Saccharobesus litoralis: one gene and its partner. The main gene of each other region encodes a partner of the protein of the gene in region 2 in a complex. Links are inferred from orthologs where the notes say so. Each region holds a gene or a part of one and is shown on either strand. Other genes may lie near its edges.

What was found.
Region 1: the proteins of groL (region 2) and metK are in contact, whole or in part, in a cryo-EM structure (PDB 8P4O), measured with the Escherichia coli proteins. The link is inferred for Saccharobesus litoralis from one-to-one orthologs.

What each region holds. Positions count from the first base shown.
Region 1 is NZ_CP026604.1:2,983,633-2,986,941, forward strand. The notes cover bases 1-2,874. They hold metK (methionine adenosyltransferase), read right to left. Parts: upstream 2,077-2,874; coding sequence 925-2,076; downstream 1-924. Other genes in these bases: C2869_RS10665 (DUF4760 domain-containing protein), read right to left, coding at 1-142; napE (periplasmic nitrate reductase, NapE protein), read left to right, coding at 2,419-2,577; napF (ferredoxin-type protein NapF), read left to right, coding at 2,621-2,874. In the rest of the region: more of napF, read left to right, coding at 2,875-3,121; C2869_RS10685 (chaperone NapD), read left to right, coding at 3,129-3,309. UniProt on the Escherichia coli protein: Catalyzes the formation of S-adenosylmethionine (AdoMet) from methionine and ATP.
Region 2 is NZ_CP026604.1:1,253,290-1,257,062, forward strand. The notes cover bases 449-3,351. They hold groL (chaperonin GroEL), read right to left. Parts: upstream 2,772-3,351; coding sequence 1,125-2,771; downstream 449-1,124. Other genes in these bases: C2869_RS04405 (RHS repeat-associated core domain-containing protein), read right to left, coding at 449-689; C2869_RS04415 (co-chaperone GroES), read right to left, coding at 2,956-3,243. Outside these bases: more of C2869_RS04405, read right to left, coding at 1-448; C2869_RS04420 (FxsA family protein), read right to left, coding at 3,417-3,773.

The sequences.
Region 1 (3,309 bases), 1.7 Mb from region 2 along the record:
AGAACCCTTCAGAATGCCCATTCGCACCACATGCAAAAGTAGCTATTAATAAACTTATTGCTATTGATGTGTAGTTGAAAAAGTTTGCTTCGCGTTTAATGATGGAATTAATGGTATCCGATATTGTGTAATGATCTTCCATTGTGTTACTCGCAGTATCCCAAAAACCAAAAAGCCTCCAACAGGAGGCTTAGTACTTAAGTGTGAATGGATATTAGTCAAGATATCCATCTTGTAAAGGAGTGTCTAAATAGCCTTCGTCAATAGAAGGACTTAGAGCAGTCCCATTAATGGCTTTGTTTAAATATATATTTTTCATAACAATCTCCTTAAAATACATTCGTATAACTTATTTATACGTAAGCTTTACGAATTTAGATTACCTCACCTATTATAGGCTATCGGCGCGAGAGTATATAACTTTATATATCAGCCCTGCAATTTATTTGAGCGGCATAAATATTATTGAATATACTCTTAGTACATTTAAGCGTAGTTTAATTGCGCTTAAATGACAGTTATTAATATCAGTTCTTGCTACAGAGTAGAAATTAACTTTGATCTAAATTTACCGCAACAATAACTAGTTCGTCAACAATTACACTGCGATTAATGTATTTAAACGTATTTTAAAGTGTTTAAACTGTCTTTAAATGTTTACGAATAAGATTTTATTAAAAATTAAAACCACGTCCTCTGGGTGTGGATCCTATTTTAATCCAAGTTAGAATGAAAACGTGAATTGATGGAGTCTCAAATTAGTAGCTAAAGTAGAAAGCCATAGTGGCAATGAGGGAGTGGTACTTTGCTCAATTGAACGAGAGGCGCTTGGGTTATGAGGTAGGGGTAGTTGTTAAGTTTAAAATGTTAGCCTAATCAATTTGTTAGGCTAACTAACATTTACTAAAGCTAAATTTGAGCCTATTACAGACCAGCAGCTGCTTTTAATGCATCAACTTTGTCGGTTTTTTCCCATGGAAATTCTTCGCGACCAAAATGACCGTAAGCAGCAGTAGCTTGGTAGATAGGACGCTCTAAATCTAACATGGTTAAAATACCATACGGGCGTAAATCGAAATTAGCGCGCACGATATCCGTTAACTTGTCTTCGGCAATTTTACCAGTACCGAATGTTTCAACACTGATCGAGGTTGGTTCTGCAACGCCAATCGCGTAAGACACTTGAATTTCACAACGGTCAGCTAAACCTGCCGCAACAATATTTTTGGCTACGTAGCGTCCCGCATAAGCTGCAGAGCGGTCAACTTTAGATGGATCTTTACCAGAGAAAGCGCCACCGCCGTGACGTGCCATACCGCCATAAGTATCTACAATGATTTTACGGCCAGTTAATCCGCAGTCACCCATAGGACCACCAATAACAAAACGGCCGGTCGGGTTAATATGGAATTGGGTTTCAGCATTTAACCATTCTGCTGGTAACACAGGCTTGATGATTTCTTCCATTACGGCTTCGCGTAAGTCAGGTGTAGAAATACTGTCACAGTGCTGGGTTGATAAAACTACCGCATCAATACCTGTGATTACGCCATTTTCATAAGCAAAGGTAACTTGTGATTTAGCGTCAGGGCGCAACCAAGGAAGAGTACCGTTTTTACGTACTTCTGCTTGGCGTTTAACCAAACGGTGAGAGTAAGTAATAGGAGCAGGCATTAACACGTCAGTTTCGTTCGATGCATAACCAAACATTAAACCTTGGTCGCCGGCACCTTGGTCTTCTGGACGAGAACGGTCAACACCTTGATTAATATCAGGTGATTGCTTACCAATGGTGTTTAGAATGGCACAAGAGTCAGCATCAAAGCCCATGTCGGAATGAACGTAACCAATTTCGCGCACGGTTTTACGGGTGAGTTCTTCAATGTCTACCCATGCAGAAGTGGTTACTTCACCACCTACCATGACCATGCCGGTTTTAACATAAGTTTCACAAGCAACACGAGCCTTTGGGTCTTGCTCTAAGATGGCGTCTAATACGGCATCAGAGATCTGATCAGCAATTTTATCCGGATGGCCTTCAGAAACTGATTCTGAAGTAAATAGATGTTTAGCCATGGCTTTATCCTCTTGGTTTAGCAGTCTTTAGCAAACTAACAAGTAGTTGACTGGATAAGTCGGTTATTTCGATGGTTTTTTAGCCATCGACAAAGTGCGCACAGTGTATTCATTTTAAATTAATTTGCAAGTTTTTACGTCTAGACGTCTAAACGTCTTTATGTGAAAACGTCTAAGCCTAGTTTGCTATCGACGATACGCGGTAAAACTTGATGTAGATCAGATCAATTGAGCTTAACGCTGACTCTATTCAAGTCGCTGGCCAAAAATTGATCTCACGCAAAGTTCCTTTTTTAAGAGTTGTTAATTTGATCACCAGCAAAGAAGCTAGATAGGTGATCTATGAACCAAGAACAAACTTCAGAGTTGAAGAGCCGAGAAAGAAATACCTTTCTGTTTTTGACTATTTTTCTCGCCCCCATTTTGTCCATCATTATTGTTGGTGGCTATGGGTTTATGGTGTGGATTAGCCAACTGTTATTTGGTCCTCCAGGCGCATAAGTCTGGTGGATGACTATTTTAGGAATGGCAAGGTCTAACCCGCATGATTAATCGTAGCCGTCGCGGATTTTTAACCGGTAAGCGTCATTGGCAGCCAGCCATGCGTTTACCTTGGTTGAAAGATGAGCAAACATTTTTCAATTTATGTGATCAATGTGGTGATTGTATTGCAGCGTGTGAAACTCAGCTTTTAAAGCGTGATAAACAAGGCTGGCCACAAGCTGATTTTTCAACTGCAGAGTGTACATTTTGTCAAAAATGCGTTGCCGTTTGCAGCAAGGCCATGTTTGTTGATGACAAGAGCCAAAAACCCTGGTCTGCCAATATTCAAATCAACGATAAATGCTTTGCCAGTCATGATATTTATTGTCAAAGCTGTCGAGACGCGTGTGATTCCAGGGCCATTCACTTTCGTTATATCGATTCAGCTATTCCTAAACCTGAAATAAACCTGACCGATTGCAGTCAATGCGGCGCTTGTATTGAGTCGTGCCCGCAGCAATCAATCGACTTTAATCTAACTCAACCCTCTACCACGGAGTAAATGAGCTATGTCCGCAGTACAAGAAGCGAGCCAGCCCGAGTACCACGTAGCCAGTTTTGTTGCTCAGGCGATACCGGCACAAATTCAAAAGGTGCAAAACAGCATTTTAAGCCAAGCCGGCAGCGAAATTCACGCGGTAAGTGATGAAGGCAAAATTGTTTTTACGATTGAAGCTGATAGTCAAAATC
Region 2 (3,773 bases):
TCATTTGCGAGAAGATTAATGATTTGGTTTCTTGTATCACTACTCATAGTGGAAGTGTCAACGCCTAAAAGCAGTGCCGCGGTATTAATATCCATTTCAGCTAAGCCTACGCTTGCATCATTGATCCCTACCAAGATCATCATCCAAGCGGGCACATTTTTTAGTTTTGCCCAAACACCATGATATTTCTCTTGGAAAATTATGCTGGCCACATGCTGTGGATCCACCCCCATAGATCGAGCTGAGCTGGAGATTGAATACTTATGCTCACTAATTAGATCTAGGGCTGCTTGTCCCTCTCGCGCTCTATCATGCCTCCTAGAGTTGTTCCTATACCTATGTATCCTTTCATAAAACTTAATCTGCCTTTGTAGTTCATAACTGCCATAAACAGTGTGACATTCTCCTGAGTCGCATTTCTTTTCAACTTTTTGACAGTTCCCGCCCTCACTCTTTCTTTGGCAGGCTTCATCATCGTTAGTATATCCACTCGGATCTGTGTACCTGAGTGGGTTATTCCACCCGTAAGTATAAGAGTTCCAACTTTGGCTAAAATAGGGAGCTTGTACAATCGGATCTGGGCTTAAAAAGCGACCGATAATAGGGTCATATACTCTACCCTTCATATGAATAAATCCTGTCGCAAGCATATCATGACCAGTGAAGCCATCTTCGGTGATGTTAGCCAAATTATAAGCCAAGGCTTCGGTCGATTCTTAAATAACAAGACACCCACCTAAAAATACCAATCTTTGCGGGACATATAAATTTTGTATTTTCTATTTTGATGTATAGGACTGCAACATGGTCGTGTCGCGATTCGTTGTACTCATGGCGACCTACGGATTTTTAATTAAGTTTGTGTCTCATACGCACCTACAGGGAAATATTTTCAAGCTACACGTAATTCCTTTTGCTCTTTTATAAACACAAAAAAGCCCGAGTATTTCTACTCGGGCTTTTTAAATCTGTTTTTAGACAGATAGGTGTTCAGACTATTTTGCTAAACAGTTGCGCTTTAGACAAAGCCGCCGAATGTTTCAACCCTAGGAGCATACACGGAAGTATGTGACTAGGGTGAAATATGAAGGCAATGCAGTAAAAAGTGCAAATGTGACGCAAAATTACATCATACCGCCCATGCCGCCCATACCGCCCATACCGCCCATATCTGGGGCTGCTGGAGCTGCGTCTTGTGGTACTTCTGCAACCATAGCTTCGGTAGTGATCATTAATGATGCAACAGATGAAGCGAATTGTAATGCAGAGCGAGTCACTTTAGTTGGATCTAGGATACCCATTTCTAACATGTCGCCGTAAGTGTCGTTACCTGCGTTGTAACCATAGTTACCTTCGCCGTTTTTAACGTTGTTAACAACAACTGAAGCTTCTTCACCTGCGTTAGTTACGATTTGACGTAAAGGCGCTTCCATTGCACGTAGTGCAACTGCAACACCGTGGTTTTGGTCTTCGTTGTCACCAGTTACGCCCGCAATTTTAGCGGCAGCGCGAACTAGAGCAACACCACCACCCGGTACTACACCTTCTTCAACTGCTGCGCGAGTCGCGTGTAATGCATCTTCTACGCGAGCTTTTTTCTCTTTCATTTCAACTTCAGTGGCTGCACCCACTTTGATTACGGCAACACCGCCAGCTAATTTAGCTAAACGCTCTTGAAGTTTTTCTTTGTCGTAATCTGAAGTTGATTCTTCGATTTGACCACGAATTTGCGCTACGCGACCTTGGATTGCATCTTCTTCACCAACACCGTCGATGATAGTTGTGTTGTCTTTAGAGATAACTACGCGCTTAGCTTGACCTAGGTCTTCTAAAGTGGCTTTTTCAACTTCTAAGCCGATTTCTTCAGAGATAACAGTACCCGCAGTAAGAGTCGCGATGTCTTGTAACATTGCTTTACGACGGTCACCAAAACCAGGTGCTTTAACTGCAGCAACTTTAACGATACCGCGCATGTTGTTAACAACTAAAGTGGCTAATGCTTCACCTTCAACGTCTTCAGCGATGATTAATAGAGGACGGCTAGACTTAGCAACGCCTTCTAACGTCGGTAATAATTCACGAATGTTAGAGATTTTCTTGTCTACAAGAAGAATGAATGGGTTTTCTAACTCAACTGAGCCGTTTTCAGCGTTGTTGATGAAGTAAGGAGAAAGGTAACCGCGATCGAATTGCATACCTTCAACTACATCAAGTTCGTTTTCTAACGCTTGACCTTCTTCAACTGTGATTACGCCTTCTTTACCAACACGATCCATAGCAGAAGCGATGATTTCACCAACTTCAGTATCAGAGTTAGCAGAGATAGTACCGACTTGCGCGATAGCTTTGTTGTCTGCACAAGGAACAGAGAATGCTTTAAGCTCAACAACTGCAGCAGCAACGGCTTTATCGATACCACGTTTAAGATCCATTGGGTTCATACCCGCAGCAACCGCTTTAAGACCTTCGTTTACGATGGCTTGTGCTAATACAGTTGCAGTCGTTGTACCGTCACCCGCTTCGTCGTTAGCTTTTGACGCAACTTCTTTAACCATTTGTGCGCCCATGTTTTCGAACTTGTCTTCTAGTTCGATCTCTTTAGCTACAGAAACACCATCTTTAGTGATGTTTGGCGCACCGAATGACTTGTCTAATACAACGTTACGGCCTTTTGGACCTAAAGTTACTTTAACTGCATCTGCTAAAATGTTTACACCCGCAAGCATTTTAACGCGAGCGTCGTTACCGAATTTGACTTCTTTTGCTGCCATTTTCTATATTCCTAAATTCTTTCAATCGTTAGATTTAATTCTGTTTGTTTAATACCCGACAATTTAACTTCAAAATAGTCGGGCTTTAGGCAAAGCCGTCAAGATTTTCGCGAGGGAGCTTATTCCAATAAGTGACCGAGCAAAAAGCGAAGACAATGCCGCATAAAGTCTGAATATGAAGAAGTTATTCAAATACCGCTAAGATATTGTCTTCTTTCATCACCAACACTTCTTCACCATCGATTTTTTGCGTGCTGTCGATAGCGAAACCAAATAGAACCGTTTCACCGACTTTAACGTCTAATTCTTGACGAGAACCATTTTCTAAAGCACGACCAGGACCTACGGCGATAACTTCACCTTTTGAAGATTTTTCTGCTGCGCTGCCAGTTAATACGATACCGCCTGCAGATTTTGTTTCTTCTTCTAAGCGTTTAACGATCACGCGATCTTGTAAAGGACGAATTGCCATTTTTCTTAATCTCCTAAGAACAAATGTGATATTGAAAAAATTTAGGCTCAACTCACTTTGTTGAGCCTTTACATTGTTGGGATGTTATTTGGGGATAGGCCTTTTGAAATACAAGGCTATTTTATAAAAATTTTTAAAAAAGAATGTAAAACGGCTGCAAAACGCAACTTTAACTAATCTTTACGCTCAAATTCACCATCAATAATGTCACCCTGCTGACTTGGGTTTGAACCTTTTTTAGGTTGGCGGTCAAACGGGTTAGCGCCAAGATCGTGTTGCCTTTTTTGGTGAAAGTCATGATGCTGAAAGTCTTGCTGGTGAAAACCTTGTTGAGAATGAAATCCGCCCTGCATATTCGATTGAACAACTAACTTGTCTTTAATTTGCGCATACACGGCCAAGGCTATCGGTTTACGCGTAACAGGGATTGTTAGCAAAAAGCCAATCGCATCGGTCACAAAACCTGGGGTGACTAACAGTACACCTGCAATAAGTAACATTAAGCCTTCAACCAAAGTTTGCGCTGGTAA